DNA from 4 places in the Rhizobium sp. NFACC06-2 genome. Region 3 is predicted to be linked to each of the others. Evidence: riboswitches for the same ligand, from Rfam matches in the RefSeq annotation. Region 3 holds a riboswitch; each other region holds the start of a gene.
The links. Region 3 has a riboswitch for cobalamin ahead of metE (5-methyltetrahydropteroyltriglutamate--homocysteine S-methyltransferase). Riboswitches for the same ligand answer to the same signal wherever they lie in the genome.

Region 1: another riboswitch for cobalamin. It lies ahead of F3H58_RS11255 (CbtB domain-containing protein); the one in region 3 lies ahead of metE (5-methyltetrahydropteroyltriglutamate--homocysteine S-methyltransferase).
Region 2: another riboswitch for cobalamin. It lies ahead of F3H58_RS07620 (ABC transporter substrate-binding protein); the one in region 3 lies ahead of metE (5-methyltetrahydropteroyltriglutamate--homocysteine S-methyltransferase).
Region 4: another riboswitch for cobalamin. It lies ahead of F3H58_RS09290 (DUF1636 family protein); the one in region 3 lies ahead of metE (5-methyltetrahydropteroyltriglutamate--homocysteine S-methyltransferase).

What each region holds. Positions count from the first base shown of each region.
Region 1 covers NZ_FMVA01000005.1:127,267-130,562, forward strand. Annotated here, with positions in the region: gene F3H58_RS11245 (hypothetical protein) at 160-474, opposite strand; gene F3H58_RS11250 (CbtA family protein) at 479-1,189, opposite strand; gene F3H58_RS11255 (CbtB domain-containing protein) at 1,200-1,382, opposite strand; cobalamin riboswitch at 1,543-1,778, opposite strand; gene F3H58_RS11260 (c-type cytochrome) at 1,964-2,884, opposite strand; gene F3H58_RS11265 (c-type cytochrome) at 2,975-3,296, opposite strand, start outside.
Region 2 covers NZ_FMVA01000003.1:152,094-155,389, forward strand. Annotated here, with positions in the region: gene argE (acetylornithine deacetylase) at 1-262, opposite strand, end outside; gene F3H58_RS07615 (GNAT family N-acetyltransferase) at 466-1,344, shown strand; cobalamin riboswitch at 1,384-1,618, shown strand; gene F3H58_RS07620 (ABC transporter substrate-binding protein) at 1,776-2,807, shown strand; gene F3H58_RS07625 (FecCD family ABC transporter permease) at 2,804-3,296, shown strand, end outside.
Region 3 covers NZ_FMVA01000009.1:62,430-65,725, reverse strand. Annotated here, with positions in the region: gene F3H58_RS16325 (sugar ABC transporter permease) at 1-56, shown strand, start outside; gene F3H58_RS16320 (ATP-binding cassette domain-containing protein) at 75-857, shown strand; cobalamin riboswitch at 919-1,126, shown strand; gene metE (5-methyltetrahydropteroyltriglutamate--homocysteine S-methyltransferase) at 1,227-3,296, shown strand, end outside.
Region 4 covers NZ_FMVA01000004.1:87,829-91,124, forward strand. Annotated here, with positions in the region: gene F3H58_RS09280 (cobyric acid synthase) at 1-441, opposite strand, end outside; gene cobO (cob(I)yrinic acid a,c-diamide adenosyltransferase) at 443-1,060, opposite strand; cobalamin riboswitch at 1,195-1,410, shown strand; gene F3H58_RS09290 (DUF1636 family protein) at 1,532-1,957, shown strand; gene cobW (cobalamin biosynthesis protein CobW) at 1,954-2,991, shown strand; gene cobN (cobaltochelatase subunit CobN) at 2,994-3,296, shown strand, end outside.

The DNA of each region.
Region 1 (3,296 bases), on a different contig from region 3:
TCGGTTGTTTGCGCTCCCTCTACTCCCCGTCATTCCGGCCTTGAGCCGGAATGCAGCCGACGCGCGTCTGCGCGGTGAAAAGAGTCCTTTCAGCCCAAGGACTTGGGCTGGCTGGATCCCGACTCAAGGCCGGGGTGACGGCGGTGAAAACAGCGATGATTATCGCCGATCCAGCACCCGGCACACGCGCGCCGCTGGCTCCTCGCCCTCCCCGGCAATCGCACGGCGAATATCGCGGCTGTTCAGATGCAGGCTGCGGCCGGCGGGTAAATTCGACCCTTTTATCTTGCTGAGCGCCGCAGCGATAAAAGCGGCCTCGTGTTCATGAAAACAGGCGAGAGCGGCCTCGCGATCCGGGGCCGCCCCAAGGACAGCCTTGAAGGCAAGGCGGTGCACGGCGCAGAAAGCGCCGTGACCGGGAACGGCAAAACGCAGCGCATCGAGTTCCTCACTCCATTCCGCCGCGTCCTGCATGGATTTACGCCGACTGGAAGCGCTTCAGGAAAAACGCGCTCAATGTTCCGAGCAAAGCCCAGAAAACGAAGCTCGTGATGGTGGCGGCGACGATGAACTGACGCTCCAGCGGCAGCGGCGCCAGCGCATGTTCACCTTCCGGCGGCAAGGGTGCGCCGACCACATGCGGTGCGACGATCAGCACCAGCGCCAATACGATGGCCCAGGGTTCGCGGCGGAATGCGATCAGCGCAATGCCGCCCGCGGTTGCGGCAACCGTCGCAAGCCACCAGATCTGCCGCGCCTCAAGTGCGGCAGCCGGGCTGCCCGGCAGTTCCGGCGGCAGGCCGATCATCGGCGCCAGCATGACGGCGGCAAAACCGGCAACGCCCCAGAGAAGGCCTTCGCGCCAGCCGCCATTCGTGCCACGCAGCGAAATCAGGCCGGTCAGCACCAGCGCATAACCGATGGCAGTCAGCACATTGGCGGCGACGGTATAGGCGGTGCGCTCGAAGCCATCGGCCGGAGCCCAGGCCTCGTCATTGTGCTCATGGGCGGGAACGGCAGCGCCGGGGGCCGCCGCATCATGGCTGTGGGGCGCTTCGCCGGCGCTTTCATAGGTTTCCGCCTGAAGGATGAGCGGCGTCGTGCTAAAAGCCTGCATTGCCGAGACGGCGAAACCGCCAAGAATGCCGACGAGAACGGCGGTAAAGACGATATTGCGAAAAGACGACATGCCGTTCCCCTCAATGGCAGGGGAAGGCATTGGCATGACGCGTGTCATGCGCAGCGTTATGAACGGCTTCCACATGGGAAAAGCCGACAAAACCGACAACGAACAGGCCAAGCACGATCGCCGTCAGCGATTGCGCGAAGCTGGTTGTTTTTGCGGAAACGGCGGCGTTGGCCGTATTCTGGTTGATGGACATGGTGACCCCTCTCCGGCGCGACCCCGCGCCTTTGGACGCGACCGGACGGCAAAGGCCGTCGAGCCGCTACGATACACTTCACCACGGGGATACGAGACTGACACAGGGAGGCGTCGATCCCGCCACCCTGAAATTCCGCTCTTCCGGACACCCCGCCGGCATGGATATTTCCGCGATGGCAGGTCTCCTGGCTTACGGGTCAAAACCTGAAACACCTTCCCGGCGTCACCCTCTCTGGAAACCTTCGGTTCCCGGCGAGATGGCTTGCCAGTGGCATTTCGTTTCAGGCTCTCCGCTCACAGTTGCGGGGGCAGCCACGAATGAGGATCTCTCCCTATCGTGTTCCCTTTTCACCTTCCGGAACGCCCGGAAGGAACCATCACAGGATTGTTATCCGATGGGCAGGGTCGGGAGTCAATGGTGGGCCTGCTTTCGAACTGCGCGCCGTCGCCTCCATCTCCGTCACCCCGGACTAGATCCGGGGTCCAGCGCGATCAAGTCCTTGATCGCAAGAGACTCTTCTCACGGCGCAGACGCGCCGTGGCTGGATGCCGGATCTAGTCCGGCATGACGGCTGAGGGTTACCGCGACGGTATGGCCTTCAGATAGGCGGCAATCGCATCGCGGTCTTCAGGCGTCAGATGCGCCATGTTCTGCTGCACCTTGACCATGGAGCCGCCGACGCTGTCGAATTCCGGGGTGAAGCCGTTTTCCAGATAGCTCGCAATATCGGCCTCGGCCCAGCTGCCGATGCTTTGCGAGCCGGGGGTAATGTCGGGAATGCGGCCCTCGCCTTCCGGGTTGGGACCGCCGGCCAGCCACTTGTCTTTCACGAAACCGCCAAGCGCGTTGCGCGGCGTGTGGCATTCGCCGCAATGGCCCGGCCCTTCCACCAGATATTGGCCGCGCAGCAATTCGGCATTGGCATTGGCAAGCTCCACGCGGGGCCGCGCCGAGGGGTCGAAATAAAGGAATTTCCAGCCGCCCAGCGCCATGCGCAGATTGAAGGGGAACGGCAACTCGTGATCCGGCGCATCGTTCTGGCTGGCCGGCAGGGCTTTCAGATAACCGAAGAGATCGTTGATGTCCTTCTGCGTCATGCGGGCATAGGAGGCATAGGGAAAGGACGGGTAGAGATGTTCGCCGTTCCTGCCAACACCGCGCGTCATCGCATCGCCGAATTCCGCCAGCGTCCAGCTGCCGATGCCATGCTGCGGATCGGAGGAAATATTGGGGACATGGAAGGTGCCGAAGGGGCTTTTCAGCGCCTGCCCGCCCGAAAGCGTCAACAGCGCCTCGCCTTTCGCATCGGGTGCGGCATGGCAGCTTGCGCAGCCGCCCGCCCAGAACAGCGTTTCGCCATTGGCCAGATCCGGTTCGCCCAGGCTGACCCAGTGGCTGGGCGCCTGCCGCTGAGGCGCGGTGACCCAGGCGAATATGCCGTAGCCCGCAATGGCCGCGACGACGGCCCCGCCCACGAGTTTCGTCCAGATGGAGGACATGCCCCTCTCCCCATTCTCACCTGACCCGGTCAGATGTCTTTCGTGCCTGAGAAAACGCCGCCGGTAAGCGGCGTTTCCAAAGTGCTGCGATTATTTCTTCAGACGATAGGTCTGGTGGCAGGTGCCGCAATCGGCGCCCAGCGTCTTCATGGCGGTGGCGACGCCCGCCTGATCGGTGGGGAGATTGGCGAGAACCATGTCCGCATCCGTACCGAGCTTGGCGGCCTTGGCCTTGAAGTCGTCGAAATTTTCCCAGATGGCGGGGGCAGCGGCGCTGCCGGTCTCGGTGCCGGCGGGGAACTGGTCCGGGAAAGCCTTGGCGTTGGTGCCGATGGTGGTTACGGCAGTCTTGACGGTATCGGCGTCAAAGGGCTTTTCGCCCTTGGAGATGGCGGCGAGCGAACCCATCGCC
Region 2 (3,296 bases), on a different contig from region 3:
TCAGCGTAAAGGGATCGGAGGACCATTCCGGCTCACCGGCAGGCACCACATCCATATGGCCGGACAGGATGTATCCGCTGGCATCGGTCGGGCCGAAGCTGGCAAAGAGATTGGCGCGGTCGCCCTCCGGGCCGGCAAGCAGCGATACTTTCGCGCCGTGGCTTTCCAGATAATCGGCGATCCATCCGGCGATGTCGCCATTGGCGGTTCCGACCACCGACGGGAAGCCGACAAGACGCTCCAGAATGTCGATTGCGTTCATGGCTGTCTCCGTCGCTTCAACGCCGAAAAGCTTAGAGCGGCCTGCGGCGTTTATCTGCTGAAATACGGGTGATTTCAGTAGATTGTTGTGTCCTTCCAGCGCTTTCGGAAAATTCCTGCTGACGAGGCTGGTTATCTTCGGATGTCGTGAGCTGGGCTGCCGGGATCTAGGTTCCGCGCCGGAGGGAATGAGAGCCGTTTGTCATGGAGCTGCTCAAAGTCGATAGTTTCGAGTTGCGGACAGTGGATATCGCCGATGTGGAGGCCGATCATCTGCATGCTTTGTCCATGGCTGTCGGATGGCGATATCACGCGAACGAATGGTGTTTCCTGCGGCAGTGCGGCGTCGGCCTTGCCGCGCTTGACGAGATCGATCGTGTTGTCGCAACGGCAATGCTGTTTCCTTATGATGAGGGTTTCGCGACGGTCGGCATGGTCATCGTTTCTCCCCGTTTGCAGGGGCAGGGCGTTGCACCATGGCTGGTGGGCCAACTCATCGCGGGCTACCCTGAAGCCGCCCTGCGGTTGAACGCCACGGAAGCCTCGCGACGGCTTTTCGCACGGCTGGGTTTTTCCGGAGATGCGGAAAAAGTACATCTCCTGCGCGGCAAGGCACGTTGCCCTGCCGAGATGCCGACGCTTGGAAGAAAGCAGAGAATCGAGCCGCTGTCCTGGGATCATTTGTCCGCCGTGGTGGATCTGGATCGGGCGGCTTTCGGTGTTTCGCGCCGGGGCGTCCTGCAACGCCTTGTTCAGGAAAATACGGGTTACGGCCTGTTCGAGGCCGATCGTCTTGCCGCCTTTGCATTGCGGCGTGCGGCGGGGCGGGGCCATATTGTCGGCCCGGTCATCGCCGGTGACGAGGCGGATGCGATTGCGTTGGTGAGGCGACATTTTTCCGATCTCGACGATCAGCTTGTCCGTCTCGATACCGTGCGGGATAGCGGTCTTCTGACCGAGTTCCTGGCGCAATCCGGGCTGGTGGGGATCGAAACGCTCACCGCCATGTCGAAAGGCGCGCTGCAACCGGCGGGCTCTGATTCCGCAAAGATTTTCGCCCTGGCAAGCCCGTCTTTGTGCTGAGGTGCGGCACTATCGCAATTGACGCCCCGCCTCTTGCCCCTTATGTGAGAAAGCGACGGTTCCTGCAGCCGAAAGGCGAAGGGATTAATAGGGAACATGGTGCGGGTGATCTTTTTCGCCCAATGCCGTGGCTGCCCCCGCAACTGTAAGCGGATTGTCGTTCATCCCCGTGACGCTTGAAGGCGTCATGCCACTGTATTCTCCGGAATGCGGGAAGGCAGATGAGTGACGCAAATTCGTGAGCCAGGAGACCTGCCGTCAAAATATGAACCATCGTTACGGGCGGGGAAGCCCGGAGGAGGAGGGTGTAATGTTATTACGTTACATTTTGTTTGCATCCGATCATCGTTCTCCGTACAAGACGTCCCGCTGTTGGTGCGCGCTCTGACGCCTGCTGCTCTGGAATAAGTTTACTTTCGACTGGAGAACACATGTTTCATTTTAGACGCCTGCCGGCTCTCGTCGGCGTCGTGGCGGTTGCCTTTGCATCCTTGCCCGCCGTTGGCGCGCAGGGTGCCGAAACCACCTACCCCCTGACAATCAACAGTTGCGGTCAGGAGATCACCTTCAAGCAGGCGCCGGCCCGCACCGTATCTGTCGGCCAGAGCACAACCGAGGTTCTTTACCTGCTTGGCCTCGCCGACAAGGTTGTCGGCACGGCGCTGTGGATCGGCCCGGTTCTGAAGGGCTACGAAGAGGCCAACGCCAAGATCGAGCGATTGGCCGACAACGACCCAAGCTTTGAGGCGGTTGTCGGCAAGAAGCCGGATCTCGTGACGACACAGTTCCAATGGCAGATCGGCCCGGAGGGTGTTGTCGGAACGCCGGCGCAATTTGCCGAACTCGGGATTCCCGTTTACACCTCGCCGGCCGATTGCATGGGCAAAGACAATTCCGGCGGTGGCGACGGCGTGCGCAACACCGTTTTCACCATGGAACTGATCTACCAGGAAATCCGTGACCTTGCCAAAATCTTCAACGTGCAGGATCGCGGTGAGGAAGTCGTCGCCGACCTGAAGAAGCGCGAGGACGCCGCCAGAGCCAAGATCGCTTCTGCCAATGGCAAGCTCTCGGCCGTCTTCTGGTTCTCGAGCGCGGAACTGGATATCGACCCCTACGTCGCCGGCCGTAACGGCGCTCCGGGTTACATCATGTCTGCTCTCGGATTGAAGAATGTCATCGAAAGCCACGAGGAATGGCCGACGGTCGGCTGGGAAACCATCGCCAAATCCAACCCGTCTATCGTTGTTGCCGGCAAGATGGACCGCCGCCGCTTCCCTGCCGATGACATTGCCGTCAAGCTGAAGTTTCTGGCAACTGACCCGGTGGCAAGCATCATGCCCGCTGTCAGGCAAGGCCATGTGTTCGAAATGGATGCGCAGGCGATGAACCCGACCATTCGCACCATTGAAGGCATCGAAACGCTGGCCGAGGCGATTTCGGCTGCTGGCCTCGCCAAGTGAACGGCCTCTCCCTCCATCTCGGCAGGGCGGGCCTGGTTTTTGCCGCGCTCGCCCTGCTGTTGATAGCGCTGATGGCCGGAGCGGCCATCGGCGAGACAGCCATTCCATTTGACGTGGTCGCAAAAACGATTGCCAATCGCGTCTTTCATGCGGGTTATCCGCTGGAGCCGCTGGATGAGGGCATCGTCTGGAGCTATCGTCTGAGCCGCGCCGTCGTTGCCGCCTGTTGCGGCGCTTCTTTGGCGCTCGCCGGGGCGGTGCTGCAATCGCTTCTGCGCAACCCGCTTGCCGATCCCTATATTCTCGGCATTTCCGCCGGCGCCTCCACCGGTGCCGTCGCCGTGGCGCTTCTCGGCTTCGGTGCGGGGTTTCTGACGATGCCGGCCGGGGCGCTCATCGGTGCTTTCGTTGCGTTTTCTCTGGTCAGCCTTCTGGCGGTGCGGGCGGGACACGGCAACAGCGCCATCATTCTGGCGGGGGTGGCCGGGT
Region 3 (3,296 bases):
TGGTCCTGGTCGTCGCCGTCTGGCTCGACACCATCTACCGCGCCCGCGCCAAGTAAGAACCGAGGAGAACTCCTATGACGGACCAAGTCACGCCCCTCGTGGAAATGCGCAATATTTCCATTTCCTTCGGCGGCATCCATGCAGTGGAAAACGCCTCTGTCGATCTTTTCCCCGGTGAGGTGGTTGCCCTTCTCGGCCACAATGGTGCGGGCAAATCGACGCTGATCAAAATCCTCTCCGGCGCCTATCGGCGCGATGGCGGCGATATTCTCATCAATGGCGAGGACGCCGATATCCGCAATCCACGCGATGCCAAGAAATATGGCATCGAGACCATCTACCAGACACTGGCCGTGGCCGATAATGTCGATGCGGCGGCCAACCTTTATCTCGGCCGCGAGCTGAAGACGAAATGGGGCACGCTTGACGATGTCGCCATGGAAGCTTCCGCTCGCGAAGTCATGGGGCGTCTCAACCCCAACTTCCGGCGGTTCAAGGAGCCGGTGAAGGCATTGTCCGGCGGCCAGCGGCAGTCCGTCGCCATTGCCCGCGCCATTCTGTTCGATGCCCGCATCCTCATCATGGACGAGCCGACCGCCGCACTCGGCCCGCAGGAAACGGCGCAGGTGGGCGATCTCGTCAAGGAGTTGAAACGGCAGGGCATCGGCATCTTCCTCATCAGCCACGATATTCACGATGTCTTCGATCTGGCCGACCGGGTCTTCGTGATGAAGAACGGCAAGGTGGTGGGCCATGCCCGCACGCAGGATGTCACCAAGGACGAGGTGCTTGGCATGATCATTCTGGGCAAGGTGCCGGCCGGTGCGGTGCCGGGGCCGGGTGCGGTGGCGCTCTGAGCTCAGTGAAATAAAGATATAAAGATTTCTTTATGTCTATTGACATCGTGACGCCCGTGGTGAGAAATGCGGGTGTCATGGTTCTCCGGGCTCGTTCGATCCCGGAGCTAAGAGGGAATCCGGTGCGCCGACGATCGGCAAGACCGGAGCTGCCCCCGCAACTGTAAGCGGCGAGCCTTTGTCCAACACGTCACTGGGGTAAACCCCGGGAAGACGGACAAAGGCGACGACCCGTAAGCCAGGAGACCTGCCAGGACAAAATAACGTCCACGGGCGGGGTGTCCCAGTGGTTGCTGCAATGGTCCGGCAAAGGCCGGGCCTGCACGCGTCCGCTTTACCCATGCCCCCACAACCAAATGGGGTATGACAATGCCAGACAAGACCATTCCAGTCGCATCGCTCGGTTTTCCGAGGATCGGACGCCATCGTGAACTGAAGTTCGCGCTTGAAGGCTTCTGGTCCGGCAAGATTTCCGAGACGGAACTGCTCGAAACCGCAGCTAGGCTGCGCGCCGAAAACTGGGCGCTTCAGCTTGAGAAGGGGATTACCCATATCCCGTCCAACGATTTCTCCCTTTACGATCATGTCCTAGATACAGCCGTGATGGTGGGCGCCATTCCATCCCTCTATGGACGGGCGGGTGGAGATGTTTCCCTCTCCACCTATTTCGCCATGGCGCGCGGCAGCCAGAGCGAAGGGCATGCAGGCTGCGGCCATGGGCATGAAGGACACTCGCATCATGGTCAGGGCGTTCCGGCGCTGGAAATGACCAAATGGTTCGACACCAACTATCACTATATGGTGCCGGAGGTTTCAGAGGATCAGCACTTCGTGCTCACCTCGCAAAAGCCGGTCGACCACTTCCTTGAGGCGAAGGCGCTCGGCATCCATACGCGTCCGGTCATTCTCGGCCCGGTCACGTTCCTGAAGCTTGCCAAGTCGCGCGAGGCAGCCTTCAAGCCGCTCGATCTGCTGGCGAGGCTGCTGCCCGTCTATGAAGAGCTGCTGCGTCGCCTGCGCGCGGCCGGTGCGGACTGGGTGCAGATCGACGAGCCGGTCGCCGTGCTCGATCTTTCCGAGGGGGAGCGTCACGCGCTGGCTGTGGCCTATCGGGCTTTGTCGAAGGCCGCGCCGGATCTGAAAATCCTGCTCGCCACCTATTTCGGTGGGCTTGAGGACAATCTCGAAGCCGTCGCGTCGCTTCCGGTCGCGGGCCTTCATATCGATCTGGTGCGGGCGCCCGATGCGCTGGAGACGGCGTTAAATGCGTTGCCGGAAAATCACGTCCTGTCGCTGGGTATCATCGACGGCCGCAACATCTGGCGCGCTGATCTCGCTGCAATCATTACCCGATTGGAATCCGCCATCGCGGTACGCGGTGCGGCGGCGTTTCAGATCGCGCCGTCCTGCTCGCTGCTGCATGTTCCGGTCGATCTCGAACTGGAAACCGGCCTCGATGCCGATCTCAAAAGCTGGCTTTCCTTCGCCACCCAGAAGCTCGGCGAACTTGCCACGCTTGGCAAGGCTCTCGGTAAGGGCAAGGCTGCTATCGCGGCGGAACTGGAGGCTGCCTCGAAGGCCGTTGCCGCGCGTGCATCCTCGCCGAAGGTAACGGACGCCGCCGTGCAGAAGCGTATTGCGACGATTGGCGAGGCCGACAGGAAGCGGGCGAGCCCGTTTGCCGAGCGGCAGAAAGTGCAGTCGCAGGCCATTGCGTTGCCGCTTTTCCCGACGACGACCATTGGCTCCTTCCCGCAGACGCCGGAGGTGCGCAAGGCCAGATCGGCACATTCCAAGGGCGCTCTGACGGATGCGCAATATGAAAAATTCCTGCAGAAGGAAACCGAAGCGACCATTCGCTGGCAGGAGGAAATCGGTCTCGACGTTCTCGTGCACGGCGAGTTCGAGCGCAATGACATGGTGCAATATTTTGGCGAGCAGCTTTCCGGCTTCGCCTTCACTCAACATGCATGGGTGCAGAGTTACGGTTCGCGTTATGTGCGCCCGCCCATCATTTTCGGCGACGTGTCGCGTCCGAAAGCGATGACGGTTCGCTGGTGGGAATATTCGCAGTCGCTCACCGACAAACCCGTCAAGGGCATGCTGACCGGGCCGGTGACGATCCTCAACTGGTCTTTCGTGCGCGACGATATCGCCAGAAGCCTGACATGCCGCCAGATCGCGCTCGCCATCCGCGATGAGGTCAATGATCTCGAAGCAGCCGGCGCGCAGATGATCCAGATCGATGAGGCGGCTCTTCGTGAAGGACTGCCGCTTCGGCACCGGGACTGGCAGGATTATCTCGGCTGGGCGGTGGAATGCTTCCGCATTTGCTCCAGCGGCGTGCGCGACCGCACTCAGGTTCACACCCATATGTGCTATTCCGAATTCAACCAGATTATCGATGCCATTGCTGCCATGGACGCCGACGTGATCTCC
Region 4 (3,296 bases), on a different contig from region 3:
GTCATTGGTACGCAGGTTGATTTCGGAGGCGCTGCCCGCCCCTTCCACCAGCACCAGATCGGCCCGTTGTTTCAGGCGGTTAAAGCTTTCGAGCACGCGCGGCATCAGCCCGGCCTTCATGTTCTGATAGTCGGCCGCCCTGGCATTGCCGGCAATCTTGCCCTGCACCACCACCTGGGCGCCGGTCTCGCTCTGTGGCTTCAGGAGCACCGGGTTCATATGCACGGAAAGCGGCACGCCCGCCGCCCGTGCCTGCAGCGCCTGCGCGCGGCCAATTTCGCCGCCATCGGCGGTGACCGCCGCATTGTTCGACATGTTCTGCGGTTTGAACGGCATGACGGACAGGCCGCGCCTGACGAAGGCGCGGGCAAGGCCGGCCACCATCAGCGATTTGCCAACATCCGAGCCAGTTCCCTGAAACATCAGCACGCGCGCAGTCATATCAAAATTCTATCCCTGCCTGCGCCTTTACGCCCGCCTTGAAGTGATGTTTCACGAGGGTCATTTCCGTCACCATATCGGCCGCGTCGATGAGCGGTTGCTTGGCATTGCGGCCGGTGACGATGACATGCAGATCGGGCCTGCGGCTGGAAAGCGTTTCCACCACCTCTTCCAGCGGCAGGTAATCGTAACGGAGTGCGATGTTCAGCTCATCGAGGATCAGCAGGCCGATGGTCTCGTCGGCCATCAGGATTTTGGCTTCTTCCCAGGCCTTTGCCGCCGCTGCGACGTCGCGTTTCAAATCCTGCGTGTCCCAGGTGAACCCTTCGCCCATGGTGCGCCAGACGACCCTGTCGCCGAACAAAGTCAGCGCCTGCTGTTCTCCCGTCGACCATGCGCCCTTGATGAATTGAACGACGCCTACCCGCCGCCCGGTGCCGAGCATGCGCAGGGCAAGGCCGAAAGCGGCGGTGGATTTGCCCTTGCCGGGACCGGTATTGATCATCAGCAGACCTTTTTCGATGGTCTTTTCCGCAACTTCCGCGTCCTGCACGGTCTTGCGGGTGACCATTTTCTGCCGGTGACGTTCGGCTTCGCTGTCGCTGATATCGCGTGTCATCGCGTTTTCCTTTTCATCCAGCGGCGCGGGACCCGGTGCCCCCGCCATTCGGAGCGGCGACTATACCCAATTTGCCGCACCCGGCAATGTGCGGGCCACAGGGCCCCGGCATTGACCCCCACGCCCGTTCAGCCTAAGGGTAACGGACTGACGGTCTTTTCCCGGCAACGGGAAAAGCTAAGAGGGAACACGGTTCCAACCCCGACTACCGGGTCATTCCGTGGCTGCCCCCGCAACTGTAAGCGGTAAGCCCGCACCGTAAAGCCACTGGACACCTCAACGGGTTCGGGAAGGCGGTGTCAGGGTGTAAAGCCGCGAGCCAGGAGACCTGCCGTTTCAGGAAAAACGTCTGCCGGGCGGGGTGCTCCGGTCAGTCGGTTAGATCGAACATCCGGTTTGCGCCTGTCCGCATACCGTATTCGACATCCGCACCCCCGAGATTTTTTTGCAAGGCGCGGGAAACGATACGGTTTGGATATTTCAGCGACATCTTCATGTGCAGGCGGAAACACGCAGGACGAAACGGCGTCCGGCGTGACCGTCTTCGTTTGCAGAAGCTGTCGCGATGAAGCCGATCCCAATGCCGAACCGCGCCCCGGTTCGCGTCTCGCCGATGCCGTCCTCGCAAAGGCGGAGGAAACGGGTGTCACCGTTCGTTCCGTCAACTGCCTCGCCAATTGCAAGCGCGGGCTTAGCGCCGTGCTGCGCAGCGCCAATGGCTGGTCCTATGTCTTCGGCGGGCTGACGACCGGTGACGCGGAAGATTTGCTGACCGGTGCACGGCTGCTGGCTGCCGCCCACGACGGCTTGATGCCCTGGCGCGGCCGCCCCGAACCCTTAAAGCGCGGCATGGTGGCGCGCATTCCCCCATTCGATTTTACCGAGGAGAGATCATGAGTACCCTTCTGGACCGCGTTCCCTGCACCATCGTCACCGGCTTTCTGGGGGCTGGCAAAACCACGCTACTGCGCGGCCTTCTCGAAAAGCTGGACGGCAAGCGGTTGGCGATCATCGTCAACGAGTTCGGCGATATCGGCATCGATGGCGAGATTCTCAAAGGTTGCGGTATTGAAAGCTGCCCGGAAGAAAACATCGTCGAACTGGCCAATGGCTGCATCTGCTGCACGGTGGCGGATGATTTCCAGCCTGCCATCGAACAGATTCTGAGCCGCCAGCCGAAGGTGGAGCATATCCTCATCGAAACCTCGGGCCTCGCTCTGCCGAAGCCGCTGGTGCAGGCCTTCCAGTGGCCGGCGATCAAGAGCCGCGTGACGGTGGATGCCGTCGTCGCCGTGGTGGATGGCGCCGCCCTTGCCGAAGGGCAGGTGGCGCACGACATGGAAGCGCTCGCCGCCCAGCGGGCCAATGACGAGGCGCTCGATCACGATGATCCGGTCGAAGAGGTTTTCGAGGATCAGGTCGCCTGCGCCGATCTTATCGTGCTGACCAAGGCCGATCTTCTTGACGATGCCGGCCTCAACAAGGCCAAGGAGCATGTTCTCGAACATCTGCCGAAGGCGGCAAAGATCGTCGTGGCCTCCAATGGCGCCATCGACCCCGCCGTGCTGATCGGTCTTGGCCTTGCGGTGGAAGAGGATATCGAAAACCGCCGTACCCACCATGATGGCGAACTCGACCACGAGCATGACGATTTCGACAGCTTCGTCATCGATCTCCCGGCCGTGACCGACCCGGAAGCGCTGGCGGCCCGTATCGCCGAGACGGCGGCTGCGGAAAATGTCCTGCGCATCAAGGGCTTCATCGAGGTTTCCGCAAAGCCGATGCGTCTGCAGGTGCAGGCTGTCGGCAGCCGCGTCAACCATTATTACGACCGACCCTGGGCCGCGGGTGAGGAACGCCGCAGCCGCCTCGTCGTCATCGGCGAAAAGGGCATCAACCGCGAAAAGATCGAACAGATGCTGGCCGCCTGACGATGCACATTCTCGCCACCACATCCTCGTCTCTGGACGACCTGATCGAGCCGGTTGATCTCAACCAGCCCCGGTCTGATGTGGCGGTACTGTCTTTTTCGGCAAGCGACCTGGCCGGCTTGGAACAGGCCTGGCGGCGAACAGAGGGTGCGCTCCCCTCCCTGTCAGCCGCCAACCTCTCCGAGCTTCGACATCCCATGTCGGTCGATCTCTGGATCGAAAAGACGGCGGAACATGCCAGGGTTATTCTTATCCGGATTCTCGGCGGTGCGGAACGCTGGCGTTACGGTGTCGATCAGCTTTCC